3 regions of the Shewanella sp. SM32 genome follow, and region 3 is predicted to be linked to each of the others. Evidence: predicted binding sites of a transcription regulator. Region 3 holds the regulator's gene; each other region holds the start of a gene.
What was found. The regulator sigma-54, encoded in region 3, starts transcription at its own class of promoters, with help from an activator protein. The targets are predictions, from matches to a motif close to GTTGGCACGNNNNTNGNNT.
Positions count from the first base shown of each region.

Region 1: a site for sigma-54 is predicted at 2,785-2,803, ahead of L5M10_RS22545 (flagellar assembly protein FlgT). Genes of this name have one in related genera too.
Region 2: a site for sigma-54 is predicted at 2,682-2,700, ahead of norV (anaerobic nitric oxide reductase flavorubredoxin). Genes of this name have one in related genera too.

Region 1 covers NZ_JAKKRO010000097.1:3,170-9,286, forward strand. The annotation lists gene L5M10_RS22530 (hypothetical protein) at 1-322, opposite strand, end outside; gene L5M10_RS22535 (hypothetical protein) at 341-1,195, opposite strand; tRNA gene L5M10_RS22540 (tRNA-Arg) at 1,407-1,482, opposite strand; gene L5M10_RS22545 (flagellar assembly protein FlgT) at 1,538-2,704, opposite strand; gene L5M10_RS22550 (FlgO family outer membrane protein) at 2,985-3,617, shown strand; gene L5M10_RS22555 (LPP20 family lipoprotein) at 3,614-4,063, shown strand; gene L5M10_RS22560 (flagella synthesis protein FlgN) at 4,191-4,616, opposite strand; gene flgM (flagellar biosynthesis anti-sigma factor FlgM) at 4,619-4,942, opposite strand; gene flgA (flagellar basal body P-ring formation chaperone FlgA) at 5,018-5,725, opposite strand; gene L5M10_RS22575 (chemotaxis protein CheV) at 5,931-6,117, shown strand, end outside.
Region 2 covers NZ_JAKKRO010000059.1:15,201-21,317, forward strand. The annotation lists gene norW (NADH:flavorubredoxin reductase NorW) at 1-1,092, opposite strand, end outside; gene norV (anaerobic nitric oxide reductase flavorubredoxin) at 1,085-2,614, opposite strand; gene norR (nitric oxide reductase transcriptional regulator NorR) at 2,841-4,448, shown strand; gene L5M10_RS18935 (TMEM165/GDT1 family protein) at 4,499-5,053, opposite strand; cyclic di-GMP riboswitch class I at 5,464-5,563, shown strand; gene gbpA (N-acetylglucosamine-binding protein GbpA) at 5,687-6,117, shown strand, end outside.
Region 3 covers NZ_JAKKRO010000024.1:49,177-55,293, reverse strand. The annotation lists gene mgtE (magnesium transporter) at 1-851, opposite strand, end outside; gene L5M10_RS11785 (HPr family phosphocarrier protein) at 1,108-1,383, opposite strand; gene rapZ (RNase adapter RapZ) at 1,370-2,224, opposite strand; gene ptsN (PTS IIA-like nitrogen regulatory protein PtsN) at 2,221-2,664, opposite strand; gene hpf (ribosome hibernation promoting factor) at 2,667-2,954, opposite strand; gene L5M10_RS11765 (RNA polymerase factor sigma-54) at 2,983-4,461, opposite strand; gene lptB (LPS export ABC transporter ATP-binding protein) at 4,569-5,300, opposite strand; gene lptA (lipopolysaccharide transport periplasmic protein LptA) at 5,297-5,851, opposite strand; gene lptC (LPS export ABC transporter periplasmic protein LptC) at 5,838-6,117, opposite strand, start outside.

The DNA of each region.
Region 1 (6,117 bases), on a different contig from region 3:
GTTTTGCAACAGCTTGATTTGACCTTGTTGGTAGCTCACTTCCTCTAGTAAAGATTGAGGTCAAAATTTCAATTTTCAGCTTAATGAAATTATTGAAAATAGAATCAATTTTATCTGATGGCCTAGTTTTTGAGCGTGCTTCTATATACAACTTATGAGCGCCATCACCCAATGCAATTGAGAGCATCTCCATATCGGATTCACAAATGTTGCTTTCATCCTCGGTAAACAATTCAATCAACAGATCAGCGAATGCGCTAAAAATTGGATACTGTCCTGTAGAGAATAGTGCAATAACTAGAGCGGTTTTATGATTAAGCATTGAGAAAGTCCGTTTAAATTATCTATTAGTTTGTTGCGAACTCAGCCAACTATTAATTGTTCTAGTTGCTTGATATGGTGAAGAAAATGAGTAACCAATGCTTTTGGCGAAATCAAGGACTTGTTCTGTAATCATTTGTGCTGCTTGGTGAGGATTATCGTAATTTCGTTGATTATAAAGTTGGATGGCGTAGGCCACGACTTTATCTCTAGTGCCATGACGCTTATTTCTTCCTGAACTTCCAGATTTAGAAGCTTTGTCGAATAGTTCTTTATGCTTGGTTATGTCAGCTTGAAGTGTCAGATAGCTTTCGTTTTCAATGTCCAATACGTGCTGTGCAAAAAGGCGACTTAGTAGATTGGCTGCTTTGGTCATTCCAGCCATGTGGCACGCCATCATCGCTTGCATAAACTCAGCTATGGCCTCTGGTTGGCTGTTGAGTAAGTTTAGTAATATAGCTTCATCTTCATCATTAGTGTCCGATGAAAGCGGAAAATTGGCATTTGCGAACCTTCGTACATTGTTCATATCGATCTGAGATTCATTGCTCGATGATGAAGATAGCATTTCAATAAATAGCTCCACCATTTTCTGTTGTTCTTCACTAAGGATTTTCTGACTGTCTGGAATTTTTGCCAGCTCTTTTGCGACAGTATCTTCAGTTGTGCCTTTGGGGAGTTTGCTGGATAGTTCAGAGGGGGAAGTTATGGCACGAAATACTTCATCCATATCTTCGAACATTTTGTCTTTATCTGGAGAGTCAGGGAGGGCGGTAAGGACTTTCAAAAATTCGGGTGGTTCGGAAATTGAATATTGCTCGATGATCCCTTCGAGTGTTTGAGTGAACTTTTCTTGCGATGAATTTTCCGTCATAAACCTGTTTTCCCTGTTCGTTAACTCATAGGGAAAAGTATTAGAAATAGTGCTAATTGTCCATAACTGAGATGAACAGGGCAAAACGGGGATTTTTGAAAATGTTACGAAAAAAAATTCTAAAAAACGTCATCTCTATGGCGGCACATAGGCGGCACAGAATTTTTTGTTTTTCGTAAATTGTTGAATTTAATATATAAAAAGTGACTTATGGTCTCTCCACAGGGACTCGAACCCCGATCGGCCGCTTAGGAGGCGGCTGCTCTATCCTGTTGAGCTATGAAGAGACGACAGTGATTATACTGGTTTTATCTTTGATTAAAAGGCTTATGATTTAGTTGCTTAAATCTTAAGCGCTATGTCGTTTATCTGTACATTGTAGGCGGCATTTTGGTCTACAAGTACTGCGGTGGCGCTTTCTTCGCTTACTTGCTCAATTTTTACCGTTGCACGACTTTTGGTCGCGACGGCGCGCATTTCATTGAGTCTATCGGGTAAGTTTTGTTGTAATACTACTTGGAATTTATCACCGACACGAATGCCATGTTTACGGCCTAGATTTAATATAATCCTGTCTGCTTGTCGGCTAACGACTTGGCCAAGTAATGGCCTGCAATTAAGTGTGCTGTCTAAATCTCGGGTAGCTTGCAATATTAATTGAGTAATACTTTTTCCATAGGAGGAACGCCAGAATCTATTACTGTTGGGAGCAATGATAGCCTGTTCTTCAAATTCCCATGGGGCCGATGTGCTGTAGCTTTTGCTCCAGACCTCTTCGCCACTGATCCCATGATAGAGGCTGAGTTTGAATTGAAATTGCCTTAGCGGAGCTTCATCCCAAAATCCTAAGAAGGTGGGTTGTACAGGCTCTATCGATATATCAATGATCTGCGGTTGAAGAATATATTGGCTGTCGGTAATTTCACTGAGCCAGCTTGGGAGTCGATAACCGCGAATATCCACTAGGTCTTGTTCAATATCGAGTCGCTCGTTAGCATGGATGTGACTAAAGCCAGTTGAAGAGTAATCTTCTATAGTGTTCCCTAACGCCTCTGAAATGACCTCTTCAAAGCCTGAAAGTTGTCCATATCTAAGCTGAGAACGATCTTTTATTTGTGTTTGAGGTATTAAAATAGCGGCCTTTAATTGGCCATTAGGACACTGTTGTGTTGGATCATCATTTAGATCGAGGCGTAGGGATACATATATTTTATTTCCCTGAATTTGCTCGCTTACGAGTTGGATGTTTATGGCTTGGGCGTTGCGATTTATCGCAAAGTTATTTTGTGTGAGGTTACCATTAGAGGTTTGTTGCTCGCTGGATATTTGAATACCTGTGCTTAAAGTCGCATAGCTAACAGCTTGATTAATTGCTTCTTCCCTTGCTTGAGCTGTATTACCATTGATAATAGTTGCTTCTCCGCTGGCTTCTATCCATTCGGCTCTGGTGGGCAAAGAAAGTAGTAAAAGGCTCAAAATGATGAGCGAAGCTGAACCTGGTATGTGCATCAATTCAATCCTTATCGCTAAGCTAATGGCGATATTACCAATCGAGCCAGTTTTCTGACTCTTAATCTAATATGTCAATAAAGCAAATTTCGTGCCTGAGTATGAGAACTTTTGATAAAGTTTCCATTGTTACAGTCGATATACTGCGTAATAGAAGAATATTGTCGGACTGAGGTTAATATTGGTCCAAAGATTGCTGGTTTTTGTTACTCATTAAAAATTTGAAGCTTAGAAAGTGAGTCACTTGACTGCCAATGCACCCATAGATGAGGTAAATCCAATGCTAAAGCGTGTGATTATTCCCTTAACATTGATAATGTTAGGTGGATGTGTAGCTAAACCGGTTACACCGCCCAAACCGAGTTTAGTGGATGGCAATGGGTTGCCGCCAACGGCAGTGATTAACCATTTAGCACAGCGAATAGTGACTGAGCTCGTTAAGCAAAATGATGCTCTGCGTTCTGATCAACCTATCGTAGTTGCAACACCTGTATTAGTGGGTGATTTGAATGGCACTAATGCGTTAGCGCAACAGTTACAGCAAGGATTAATGACATCGCTCCATAGCTTTCAGTTTAATGTGGTGGATTTAAACTTAGCTGATGGCTTGAGAGTCACATCTGACGGGGATTTTATTTTGACGCGAGATTGGCAAAAATTGTCGAAAGATCTTCCTGTTGAGCATCTTGTCGTTTCGACTATGAGCGTAGTAACCAATGGTATGGCGATCAATACTCGGATTGTGAACATTAGTAACAATCGCGTGGTATCGGCATCTCAAACTTTTGTGACTCAAAAAGAGTTGGCAAACTACATGCAGCCTTCGGAGCAAATTGTATCACAAAATGGCATCTTATATCGTCAGGCGAGTCCAGGTATGAATGAAGTGCGTGTTTTAGGAGATGGAAAATGAAACGCTACCTTTTAGTTATTGTGGCGCTAATGCTAACTGGCTGCGCTGCTAAAGATAGATATGTGCAATGGGAAGATGTGCCGCCGCCGAGTTTTCCTAAGTTAACGGCTATAGGATATGCGCCGTTAGCGACTCAACCGGCTAAAGAGCAATCACAAAGAGTGTTGATGGCTATGCAGGCATCAAAAATTGTGGCTTATCGTGAATTAGCGGAACAAGTTTATGGGCAGAAAATAACGGCAAACAGCAGTGTCAGTGATTGGATGTTGACGGACGATAATGTCAAAGCGTCAGTTTCTGGTGTGATCCGCGGTGCACGAGTCGTTAAGAGTTATCCAGCAGGCGAGCATTATGTCACTGAGTTAGAACTTGATTTTTCACAGGTTTGGGCGCTTTATCAACAACAGAGCCGTCCACAACGAGTGAAGGAAGTGACGTATTTCTAGCGTTATTGAATGTATGTTCAACAGCATGTATTGGGCCGCGTATTTACGCGGCTTTTCTTTTTGTACAAGACATTAATATCTAATCAGAGCTTAGAAAAGGTAATGCTAAGTGGGAGTGATGCGCTTGTTAGGCCTTTAAATCATTGCCTAAACTTGAGATAGTCGAGGTCTTGCCTTTATCGTTATAGGTGAGGCTGGAGGCGTTTCTGCTGGCTTGTAAAGCTTGAGCAAAGCGATTTAAACTCGCTAAATTCATCTCAATTAAACTGGCATTTTGTTCGTTTAATTCTTTGCATTCAGTCAATGCGTCTTTGATCTCTGCCATTTTATGCACGAGTTCGACTTGCTGAGTGAGTAGCGATTTATCACTGTGATTTGCCAGAATATCATCATTAGTCTTTAATTCTTTCAGACATTGCGATTTTTCATTAGCAAGGGAAAGCAGTAAATCGGCGTTTTGGTCAACCAAAGCGCCTTTTTCCTTGAGTATGATTTGCTTAAGAACAGCCAAATGGGCGTGTTGTAGATCTACCAGTTTAGCTATTTCAGTCATAGTTACTCTTTATTTAAGTCATTAAGTTCGGCTTCAAAACTTGCAATATTGGCAGCCAACTTTTCAGGGTCAATTTTATAGCGACCTTCGGCAATAGCTTGTTTGATTTCTGCTACTTTCTTTTGATCAACTTCAGGAAGGCTAGCCATTTTAGTCTGAGCTCCTTGAAGTTGTTGTGCCTGGGCCGTAATGACCACCGAATCGCTTCTCTGTGGTGTTGTCGATTTTGTAGCAACTTGAGCAGATTGATCGCTGCTCGTTTTCGTTGCGCCTGAACGAACTTGCGCAGTCGTTGCAGTGTTGAGTTTGCTAATATCAATTGCCATTTTAGGCTCCAGCGTCGTGTGTACGGGATTTCTTAACTGGGGTATCGGCAGCTTACAAAAAAGCTTTAGATTATTTTACATTCTTACTTCAACTTCGCCAATGCCTGTGACTATAGCATCTAGTTCTTTGTTTGAACTGCTATTTTTGACTCTGATCCGATCACCTTTATTGCCATCTTGTAGGGCTTCGCCCACTGTTTTGAGCTCGAATGAGCCAGAACGAACGTAGATAGATACCGAATCATTTTTACAAACGAAGCATAAGTTGTTGCTTAATATGGGATTATCTTTTGCTACTCGTCGTTTTACTCGCACGCCAGCCAATTTACTCGGGTCATCAAATTCGGCACCTCTCAAGCTATTTTGTTCAATGTAACGGACTTCTACTTGACTAGGAGAGATGAGTTCGCCTGGTGCTAAGATTTCGGTTGAGACAACAACGGGGAATAAGATATCCACCCGAACCGAGATATAGATTTGCCAAGGGTAAGCTAAGTCTTGTGTATCGCAGCTGACTTTTAAGGTGTTATTACGGCTAATTTCCCTATCGCTAGCCAGTTCAACTTTCATTGGAGACGAACATTGTGACGGCAGCATTCTTGCGTCAACCATCTGTGGCGAAATATTTACTTTGGCATTTTCTGGAACGGATATTTTTTCTGAAATAAGCGCTTTAGCTAATTCTGAGATTGCCGATACGGTGGGGACAATAGGCTCTGCACTCGCAAAAGCGGGCATGAAGAGGGTGAAAAGACTAAAAAAACAGACTAAATTTACTTTCATAATGAAGAGACTAGCTTGTAACGCCAGAATGCACCTATACTTTTATTAAGTTCGAAGCTGACCACTGTAATAATAATTTGCATCACTGTCAGAAGATTGACTCAGTTTCGACTATGTTTATCGATAGATAAGACGTAAGCAATTAATATGCCTATACTCAACTGAGTTATAGGGCCGAACATAAACAGAACAACAAGGCAGAGTTATGTCGAGTATTCTTGATTCAGTCAACAAACGAACCCAGCTCGTTGGACAAAACCGTTTAGAATTACTGCTTTTTAAATTAAACGGTCGTCAACGGTTTGGGATTAACGTGTTTAAGGTGAAAGAAGTACTGCAGTGTCCACCACTGACCACTTTGCCTAAACTTAATCCTTATGTGAAGGGTGTTG
Region 2 (6,117 bases), on a different contig from region 3:
GGTTACGATAAATCCTATAAATGTTTCATCCACGTCGAATGCTTTAATACAGCTTCCTTGAGCATCAATATCGACTTGCCAGCGATGGACGCCATTCACTGTTATACCGCTGAGCTGCATAGGTAACAGTGGCGTTTTCACTTTAATGAGCATGGCGGGAAAATTCACTGCTGTCGGTTGGTTCAGTAATGTGTTCGCCAGCGCATTGGCGCTCAGTAACGCAGGTTGCAAATAGGCCCTATTTTGGCCGTTGATTTGGGCGCAATCACCTAGCGCATAAATATGGGCATCGTTGGTTTGTAAGCATTCGTTAACGACGATACCTTTATTGACCTCTAGCCCCGCATGCTGGGCAAGTTGACTGTTAGGGATCAGTCCGGCTGCACAGATAACTGCATCACAAATAAACCGCTGGTCATTATCTAGGCACACAGAGATACTGCCATCTTGGTGTTGCAGTTGGCTGACTCGGGTTTGCAATTGCACTGTGACGTTATGCTGCGTTAGTACAGCGGTCAGTTTGTGGTTTAACATTTCGGGTAGCATATTCGGCATTAAGCTCGCTTGTGGATCGACCAAAAACACTTGCTTACCTGCAGTTGCTAAGTCCATTGCCAGTTCAACTCCGACCAAACCAGCACCGATAACCAGTACTCTCCTCGCGCCATGGATGTCTGCTTCGCAGGCCTGATACTCCATTAAGCTGTTAACTGTGTGGATGATATCGACGCCATCCCCCTCTATAGGCGGAATAAAGGGTTGTGCACCCGTGGCAAGCACTAATTTTTTGTACGCAATTTCGCGTCCTTGATGGCAACAGACTACCTGACGAACTTTATCTATTTTTATGACTTCACAGTGATTTATCACATCAATTTGTTGCTCATGTGCAAATTCAGTCGCGGTCAATTTTATTAGGTCTGACGCCATTTTTTTAAGGCTAAACACATGGCTTAAATCTGGTTTATGGTATTCGTCACCAGAGTCGGCTGTGATAACTGTAATCGGTTGTTCGCGGTTTAAACGTCGCAGTGTTTTGACTAGCTGATATGCCGCGAATCCACTGCCGATAATGACGATTGGCTTAGGCATTAGTCACCTCATTTTTTATGACAGCGAAAACGCTTTTACCTAGGCCACATTCGGGACAGAGGAAGTCTTCGGCCACTTGAGTCCAAGGTGTGCCAGCAATGACATCTTGATTAGGTTCTCCTTTTTTAGGGTCATAAACCCATTGGCAAACGGTGCAAATCATTGATTGTGTATCATTTAATTCGCACGCTTTTGTTGCAATCGGTGCCGTCATAGGGACGTTATTAGTAGCAGTATTTTCAGCTATTTGACTGGCTGTGGTGGCTTGGCTAGGTTTTGACATGACTTGATTAATGATAGAGCGACTATTAGCGCTATCGAGGGGCCGCAATGCCCATTCTCGCGCGATTCGCTGGCCGTGCTGACGGCATTCTTGCATCGCATCACGATCGGGACGCCATTTGACTTTTAATCCCACCGAGGTTTCAAAACCAGCATCCATCAAACGAGTGTGAATTCTATCGACTGCGCCGCCATTCCAGCCATAACTACCAAAAGCTGCCGCCTTTTTATTGCGAAAACGCAGGCCCGTAATTTCTTCAAGCATGGCGGCAATTTTAGGCATCATCACATTATTCATGGTGGATGAGCCGACTAAAATACCTTTTGACCTAAATGCCTGTGCAAGGATTTCGTTTTTATCATGACGTGCGACGTTATACACTTTTACCGCTACATTGGGGTCAACATCATGGATACCTTGAGCAATACCGTCGGCCATCATGCGAGTATTATTGGACATAGAGTCGTAGAAAATCGTGATACGGTCTTCTTGATAAGCGTCGGCCCAAGCTAAATATTGGTGAATAATTTGGGCTGGATTATCACGCCACACAATGCCGTGTGAAGTTGCGATCATATCTACAGGTAAATTAAAGCTTAATACTTCGTGAATTTTAGCCGTCACTAGGCTGCTAAAGGGTGTTAAAATGTTTGAGTAGTATCGTAGGCATTGCTCCATTAATTCATTTTGATCAACCTCATCATTGAATAAATGTTCGTCGCAATAGTGTTGGCCAAAGGCATCGTTACTGAATAAAACCGCATCTTCGGTGAGGTATGTCATCATGCTATCTGGCCAATGTAACATAGGTGCTTCGATAAATATCAGTTGCTTACCATTGCCTATCGCTAAACTATCCCCTGTCTTTACGGTAATGAAATTCCATTCTGGGTGGTGGTGATGTCCTACAATGGAGTCGACCGCATTTTCACTGCAGTAAATTGGAGTGTTAGGAATTTTGGCCATTAATGCAGTCAGGGCGCCTGAGTGGTCTTCCTCTGCATGGTTCATCACAATATAGTCTATGTCGGTTAAATTAATTTCAGCTTCAAGATTTTGTAAGAATTGCTGGCTAAAACGATGATCAACTGTATCAATTAACACGGTTTTTTCTTCACGGATAAGGTAGCTATTGTAGCTTGTGCCTTTAGTTATTTTGTACTCAGTACCATGAAAATCTTGCACTTCCCAATCGCGTTGACCCACCCAGTGGATATTGTTTTTTACATGAATAGTCATAAATACACCTGTGATAATTAATAATGAATGCGCTACGTAAATCTTGCTTATTTAGTTAAATCTCTTATTGCACTCACTATGCCAACATTCTAAGGTGTTGATTTTTATTTATATTAACGTATTTCAACATTTAAAATTACTTGCTGGTGTCATAATGACAATTTGATATTGTTCAAATTGACATTACACTGTTGTCAATATGACTTTATTTGACTGTGGATGTGCTATGAGTACCCATGCTGATTTAACTCAGTTAGCCTTAGATTTAACTGTCGGCGTGTCGACGCAAGACAGATTTGAGCGTTTGTTGGCAGTGGTCAGGCGGCGTGTCAATTGTGATGCTGCGGCATTATTGGCATTTCGGGAGCAGCAATTTGTCCCCTTGGCGATAGATGGGCTCTTTGCCGAAGTGTTAGGGCGGCGCTTTCAAATTAGTGAACATCCGAGATTAGAGGCTATCGCCCGTGCTGGCGATGTGGTTCGTTTCCCAGCCGACAGTGAACTTCCCGATCCGTATGATGGTTTAATTTCACATCATAGTGCGAACTTACATGTACATGCTTGCATTGGTTTACCACTAATCGCGAACGATCGCTTAATTGGGGCGCTCACCATTGATGGTTTTAACCCTCATCAGTTTGATGGTTTTAGTGATAGTGAGTTGCGTGTGATCAGCGCACTGGCCGCAGCCAGTCTTAATACTGCGTTATTGATGCAACAGCTAGAATCCCAAGTTGTTGAAGTTTCCAATGGCACTGAGGTGCTCAATCGTCCTGCTAGTCAGCAGGAGATCATAGGGCAATCCACACAGATCCAATCGCTAAAGCAGCAGATAAGTGCCGTGGCAGGCACTGATTTATCGGTATTAATTACCGGCGAAACTGGCGTGGGTAAGGAGTTAGTGGCCGCGGCGATACATAATCAATCGACCAGAGCCGATAAATCACTTATCTATTTGAACTGCGCTGCATTGCCGGAGTCCGTCGCCGAAAGCGAGTTATTTGGACATGTAAAAGGGGCATTTACGGGGGCAATCAGTCATAGGCAAGGCAAGTTTGAACTCGCTGACAAGGGGACCTTGTTTTTAGATGAAATCGGGGAGCTTCCCTTGGGGCTGCAAGCTAAGTTATTGAGGGTTTTACAATACGGTGAATTACAGCGAGTGGGCAGTGATAAGAGCCTAAAAGTTAATACTCGGATTATTGCCGCCACTAATCGAATTTTGCACCAAGAGGCAACGGAAGGGCGCTTTCGTTTCGATCTTTACCATAGGTTGAGCGTATTTCCTATCCACGTAGCACCATTAAGAGAGCGTGGGCAAGATATTGTTATGCTGACAGGTTTTTTTCTTGAACGTTGTAAAGCGAAGTTAGGACTCACCCATATCAATATCACACCCGCAGCGCAGCAGTTATTAGAGCAATACACGTGGCCGGGTAATGTGCGTGAGCTAGAGCATGCGATACACAGGGCTGCGGTGTTGGCGAAAGCCGAGCTAAAAACGGCTTACATCAGCTTAAGTAATAAACATTTTCAGCTCGATTCTTTGATGAATCAAGCACACAAAACAGTCGACGAAGATAGGCTATCAGATGCCGCAACGCCAGTCAGTGAATTAGCATTTAGGTCTGAGTCGGCCTGTCGTGAGGGACAATCGCAAGATCATTCCAGTGTTATGCTGGGGCTTAAGGCTGCGACTGAGAGATATCAGCGTCAACTTATTCGCCAAGTTTTAGCCGCGAATCAACAAAATTGGGCTGCGTGTGCAAGAATATTGCAAATCGATACAGGTAATTTGCACCGACTTGCAAAACGGTTAGGTTTAAAAGAATAAAATATTGCGTGAAGAAATTTTATTCTGCAGCAAAACCCCTGCCTCGATTCTTAGAAGAACAGGGTCGCGACACCCAGTAGTGCGAACAATACGGCGCAGCCACGGTGTATCCACAACATAGGCAATTTTTCAGCGCTGAAGTGGCCTGCGATCACTACGGGTACGTTAGCAAGCAGCATGCCTAAGGTTGTGCCAGCAACCACCATAGTTAATGAATCGTATTTTGCGGCTAATACCACAGTTGCGATTTGCGTTTTATCCCCCATTTCGGCGATAAAAAACAGAATAAAGGTGGCGAGAAAGGGGCCCATTTTATAGAAACGGCTCTCTTCTGCATCGACTTTATCGGGGATTAACACCCAAAGAGCGATCGCAAAGAATGACGCAGCCACTAAATAACGTGCAAGATCTGGGCTTACCCAGTTAATGGCCCATTGACCAATCCAAGCTGCGGCAAAATGGTTAAATAATGTCGACAGCAAAATACCTAAAATAATGGCGGTTTTATTTTTAAATCTTGCGGCGAGGATTAGTGCAAGTAATTGAGTTTTATCACCAATTTCGGCGATAGCAACCGTAAAGGTTGAGGCAAGTAGGGCTTCCAAGTGTGATCCTTTAGGGGTGGTTATGACATAAGCACAATAAACCGTCCACCCCTAGGTGCGGTCATTGTGCTCAGGTCTTGCTGGGCAAATCTATGATTTGCTGTGAACACCATGGCATGTTGCCAAGTATGTTGATGTTCACCCTAGATGACGATGGCTCGAAATCCAGTTAGCTACTCCCCCGAAGCGAGGTGGGCATTATACCTAGGTAAGATTTAGTTTCAAGCACGAGTTTATAACAGTAGGTGCTGATAAATGTTTGACGGGTGTCAGAAAAATACCGATCCACATTCTGTAACTTAATGAATATAAATGAATTATTTTTTGACAACGTTGTCTTTTGTTGCTAATTTAGCCAAGTCATTTCTACTTGGTTACATACTGTTAACTCGTAGTGACTCAATGATAACGACTGTATTTGGCAAACTAATTGAAAAGTTAGGACGCAAAGCTTCCGGTCTAAGGTTGTAAATGGATTTTTTAGTGAACTAAGATAGCGGAGTTGCCGCAGAATTCGATTTCTGTGAAAGATAAACGACTGCTGTTTAATGCTGTTGTTTGCCCAAATACCACTTTTATATCTAAGCCTATCATTATGTTTAGGATGATAGGCAATCAATGGAGTGCATTAAAGTGGCAAATTCTACTGTTTTTTCCCCTATTTCTAAATTGAGTTTATTGGCCGCGGCAGTAATGGCGACGAATGCGTTTGTGAGTATCTCTGCGCAGGCGCACGGTTATGTTGTGGCACCAGAATCGCGTTCATATGCCTGTAAAGCAGGTAAAAATGCCAATTGTGGCGCGGTGCAATGGGAGCCGCAAAGTGTTGAGGGGCCATCGGGTTTTCCTGAATCAGGTCCTGCTGATGGCAAACTGGCGAGTGCTGGCAATGGTGCTTTTTCACCTTTGGATGAACAAAGTCCGAGCCGTTGGGCAAAGACGGATATTAAAGCGGGCTGGAATAAGTTCAGTTGGCAGTTCACAGCAAACCATGTCACCCGTAATTGGCGTTACTATTTAACTCGCCAAGATTGGAACCCAAACCAAGCTTTGAGCCGAGCGAG
Region 3 (6,117 bases):
TTTAGTACAGGACCAAAGGTATCTTCATCTCCGTCCATCCCCGCCATACCCATCATGGAATGTTCAGCATCTTCGCGGATAACATCGACTACGTCATCGATTGTGATACGCCCGAGCAGCTTACCATCACTGTCGACGACAGGTGCCGATACCCAGTCATTGCGTTCGAATTTCTGCGCGACTTCGCTGTCGGACATGCTCACCGGAATACTTTGAATATTGGGATCCATGATATTGCGAATTGTGGTGCTTGGCGCGCAAGTCAGCAGATCTGCCAGCCTAACACCGCCAAGGACTTTGTCCTGTTTGTCGACCACATATAAGGTATCTGTGGTGTCGGGTAGGTTGCCCCTTTGCCGAAGATAGCGCAGCACCACATCGATATTCACATCGGGTCTTAAGGTGACAGTATCCGTGTTCATCAAGCTGCCGGCGGTCTCATCTGGATAAGATAGAGCTTGTTCTACCCTCAGGCGATTTTGCTCCGTCATCGACTGCAACACTTGTTTGTAAACGGCGTCGGGAAGACTTCGCAGAATATAGGCGAGATCGTCGGTGTCCATGCTTGCTGTCGCTTTCGCGACTCGCTCAGGGCTCATGCTGCGGATCAGTGGGTCTTTGAGCTCTTCACTCAACTCATCGAGTATGTCGCCTATTTGTTCCTGATCGATGAGCTGCCACAATACTTGTCTGGCACTTGGCGGTGATGATTCTAAGATCAGCGCGATATCTGAGGCGGCCATTTTTTGCAGCATATTGCGCACGTGTACGAACATGCCGCTGCTAAGCGCTTGGTTTAACTGGTCAAGACTATGTCCGGTGTGATCGTTTTCTGCATTATCTACGGGCATTTGTCCTCCATTGTGCGGCAAATTGGTTTGAGATCTTAGTGTTGGGCTAGGATTTTACGGTGACTAAGCGTCAGTCGATGACACAGATTAAGACGGCTAAGGTAAGGTTAAGGCCAGCGCCAGCGCAATGACCGCTAGTGTAATCGCCTGTGGCTTGTATCGTCGAGCGACAAATGTTTTGCCATGTGTGAATGGCAAGTTTTTTAAACTAGACATGAAGTGAAACTAACGATGAAGTGCTTAGTGTGAAGTGAAACTAACAGGCTTCGTCAAACTTAGCGTCGATTAAGGCACAAATGGCATCGAGAGCCGGCTCTGCATCTGGGCCTTCGGCGATAAGCTTGATGGTCTTACCCATGCCAGTTTCAAGCATCAGTAAGCCAAGTACACTGGCGGCCGATGCTTGTTTATCGCCTTGGATTAAGGTGATGGTCGCATCAAACTCGGAAGCCAGTACCACCAACTTAGTGGCGGCACGGGCATGTAAACCGAGCTTATTACAGATGGTTATCTGACGTTCAAGTTTTGGCATTATTGAGCTCTCGATGACGGGTATAAACTTTATGTTTACCGTTACTAAAGCGTTTGGCCAATTGCTCTGCGACGTAAACCGATCTGTGCTGTCCACCTGTGCAGCCAATGGCTACCGTTAAATAACTGCGATTGTTACGCTCGAGGTGCGGCAGCCAAGTCTCCAGTAAATTTTCGATTTGCCAGATGAACTTATTAACCAGTGGTTGACGATTTAAGAACTCAGCTACGGGTTCATCTAAGCCAGTCAATGGCCGCAGCGCCAACTCCCAGTGGGGATTGGGCAGGAAGCGCACATCGAACATAAAGTCGGCTTCGGTGGGCATTCCGTGCTTAAAGCCAAAGGACTCGAAGTTGATCACGAGTTCTTTATCGACACTACCAAGGAGAATTTGTCTGACTTGGTCGCTTAAATCATAGATATTCAAATTCGACGTATCTATGTAGTGATCGACCAGTTTTGACATAGGCTCGAGCAGTTTCCCCTCCAGCTTTATCGCTTCTTGCAAAGAGACTCGGCTCTTCGACAAAGGATGCAAACGGCGGGTTTCGCTGTAACGCTTGAGCAGAATTTTATCGCTGGAGTTAAGGAAGAAGCTCGTTAACTCAGTATCTGGAGGTAGGCTAGCGAGTTGTTTTACTAAGACCTTATCCTGCTCAGGCATGTTACGCACGTCGACACTGATGGCGACGAGATCGTTTCTGCCTTTGAGTTGCTCAAGCAAACTGCCAATCAATGGCAAGGGAAGGTTATCGACACAATAATAGCCGAGATCTTCGAGTACCCTAAGGGCGACAGATTTGCCTGAGCCTGAGCGGCCCGACACTATGACCAGTTTCATCCAGTGATTACCTGATAGAGTTCCGTTTCATCATGCGTCTTGCGTAATTGCTTTAATATTTGCTTGTCGCTCAGCTTTTCGGCCATGCAAGACAAGGTACTTAAGTGCTGCTGACATTGGTCTGCAGGCACCAGTAGTGCAAATAAAATATCAACAGGTTGCTTATCGATAGCATCAAATGCTATCGGCTCTTCACACTTAATTAGTATGGCAATGGGCTGATCTATATCGGCTAGTCGACCATGTGGAATGGCGATGCCGTTACCTATACCTGTGCTCCCCATCTTTTCGCGCGCCACTAGGCTTTCGAATATCTCTTGAGATGAGAGGGTCGGGTACTGGGCAGCGACTAAGTCGCTGATGAGTTCCAGTACCTTTTTCTTGCTGCCCGGAGTGGCGCAGGTAGTGCACTCCGGCCGCAGTATGGTACAAAGTTCCATTATTAGTGTTTTGTTAACTTCTCTTTGTGTTTAATAACCTGACGGTCAAGCTTGTCAATCAGGGCGTCTATAGCGGCATACATGTCAGCATGCTCTGAAGTAGCAAAAACTTCACCACCTATGAGGTTTATTCTCGCTTCGGCAATCTGTTGCATTTTCTCAACATTGAGCACAACGTGCACATTATTGATCTGTTCGAAATGGCGTTCAAGTTTTGAAAACTTTTCTTCTACATATGCACGTAACGATTCGGTAATTTCGACATGGTGTCCACTTAGGTTTATTTGCATAGAAACGTCCTCCGATATCCACTGTAGGTTATAAACTTTTACGCTGATTAGAAGGTGGAATAAGCATAGCCTCTCGGTACTTCGCAATGGTTCTGCGGGCTACGTTGATCCCTTGTTCTGCCAGAAGTTGTGCCATCTTACTATCGCTTAATGGTTTTTTCTGGTTTTCCGCTGCCACCAGTTTCTTTATAAAGGCTCTGATTGCTGTGGATGAGCACTCACCACCATCGTCAGTACCGACGTGGCTAGAGAAGAAGTATTTTAGTTCAAAAAGTCCCTTAGGGGTATGCATGTATTTTTGAGTTGTGACCCGTGAGATGGTGGACTCATGCATTTCTACCGCTTCGGCAATATCGTTAAGCACCATAGGCTTCATGGCTTCTTCACCATACTCAAAGAAACCTTGCTGATATTGCACTATGCAATTAGCAACTTTAAGCAAAGTATCGTTACGGCTTTCTAAGCTCTTAATAAACCATTTAGCCTCTTGCAGATGGCCGCGAATAAATTGGCTATCGGCTTGGTTTTTGGTACTGCGTGCCATAGAAGCATAATGTTGATTTACATTGATTTTTGGCATGCAGTCAGGATTAAGCTCAACGACCCAGCGGCCATTTTTCTTCGACACAGACACATCTGGGATAACGTATTCGTCATTATTGGGCGTGATCAACAAACCTGGGCGAGGATTGAGGGTTTGGATAAGTGCTATACCATCCCTTAATTCATCTTCTTTTAATTTAGTCTTACGCATCAATAACCTAAAATCACGGGCGGCGATCAGATCTAAATGATCTTTGATCAGCATACGGGCGTTTTCTAGGTTGGGAGTATCAGCGGCGAAATGCGACAGTTGGATCAGCAGGCATTCACTTAAATCGCGGGCGGCAACGCCTATGGGATCAAAATGCTGAATACGCTTGAGTACGGCTTCGACTTCGTCAAGCTCAACTTCAGGATTGCCCATGGCTTCGAGAATTTCTTCAGTGCTTTGGGTGAGATAGCCCTGATCGTCGATGGCATCAATAATGGCGGTGGCAATGGCTAAATCGGTTTCAGAAAACGGCGTGAGGTTTTTTTGCCATTCTAAGTGTTCGTACAAACCTTCACTGGTCTCGCCTTGGAAGGGCATATCGTCTTCACGACTGCCGCCGGGGCCTGAGTTTGGGGAGGCGGTAAACACTTCATCCCATGTGGTGTCCATGGGGAGCTCATCGGGCATGGATTCTTTGGTTAGCGACTCTGCCGTATCTATGGTGGAGCTGTCTTTTTCTGGTGGCAGAGTGCTAGATTCACTGAAATCCGTATCGGATAGCGTTTGGTTTACAGGGGTTTTAGTGGCGTCGAATTGATCCTCTTCCAGCTCGAGAAGGGGATTAGAATCTAATGCTTGCTGGATCTCTTGCTGCAGTTCTAATGACGACAGTTGCAACAGACGTATAGCCTGTTGTAGTTGTGGCGTCATGGTTAACTGTTGACCCAGTTTGAGCTGGAGTGACGCTTTCATGTTACCGCTGATCCCTACGTTATTATTGTTGGATGAGGTCGCTTATTATCATTTTGAGTGAAGCCCAATGGCGGTATAAATTGCCTCCATTGGCTTCGCTCGATTAACTATAGCCTGAATTGTTCACCTAAGTACACAGCCCTAACTTGCTGATTGTCTAAGATCTCTGCTGGAGTTCCTTCGGCAATCAGGTTTCCGTGACTCACAATATAAGCATGTTCACATACATCTAATGTCTCGCGGACATTATGGTCTGTGATCAGTACGCCAAGGCCGCGACTTTTGAGTTGTTCGATAATCTTCTTGATGTCGATAACCGAAATAGGATCGACGCCGGCAAACGGTTCATCGAGCAAAATGAACTTAGGATTAGCGGCTAAAGCCCGCGCAATTTCGACGCGACGACGTTCGCCACCCGACAATGACATGCCTTGGCTGTCACGGATGTGGGTGATATGAAACTCTTCGAGCAGATGTTCTAGTTCTTCTTCTCGTTCTTCGTTTTTAAGTTCTTTACGAGTTTGCAGTACGGCCATGATGTTGTCATGAACAGTTAGCTTACGAAAGATACTGGCTTCCTGCGGTAAGTAACCTATGCCTTTGCGGGCACGCAGATGCATAGGATCTGCGGTTAAATCATCATCGTCGATAAAGATATGCCCCTTATCGCTCTTCACTAGCCCGACAACCATGTAAAAGGTCGTGGTTTTACCGGCACCGTTTGGACCGAGTAGGCCAACGACTTGACCGGTTTTTACCGTCAGACTGACGTCTTTAACCACTTGGCGACTCTTGTAACTTTTTGCCAGATTTTGTGCTCTTAAGGTGATTTGGGTCATTTAGAGTCCTGCTTTTTTACAGGTTTATCCGCTGGAGCATCTGATTTAGCATCATCTTGATAGTTTTCTGGCTGAATAATAGTGATCACGCGATCGTCACCACTGCCAGTACTCTCGGCCATCAATTTCTGTTGAATCATGTTATAGCGGATTAAATTGCCTGTAACTTGGCTACCCGCTTGATCTAATGACGCCATACCTTTCAGAGTTAAGGTGCGGCTTGCCATATCGTAACGAATTTCTTTCGCGCTCGCCGATGCAGGACGGCCATCGTCTAATATCTGGCTATACGTAGCAGGGTTGCCTGTGGCGACTAAAGTTTTGCTATTTTCACCTTCAGCGGAAAATGCACGCAGTTCATTTGCTTGGATTTTTATTGAGCCTTGGGTAACTTCCACCGGACCAAAGAAGATGATCTGGTTGTTTTTGATATCCGCAGTTTGGCTCACAGCTTTAATTTTGACTTCTTGCTTTAAGTCGCCCACTTTCGCGAAAGCACTCATGCTCATAATTAGCATTAGGCTGGCAAGTAATACGTTATTTTGCTTCATATGTTCCTACTACCTGACTGGTCAATTGCACTTCTTGCGCGTTGAGGTCGGCATAAAGGCCTTGGCCTTGAATATTAAAATCTTTCCCTGTGACGTAAATGGTACGGTCAGAGGTCATTATCATAGTGTTGAGATCGAGTTCCAGATAACTGGTGGACAAGGTCTGAATCGGTTCTTCTGGGCTAATGGCATCGATAATAACATTATTTTCTAATACAACCTTGCCAGTTTCCTTGTTTAGCTTGCCCTGATCTGCCCTGAGTTGC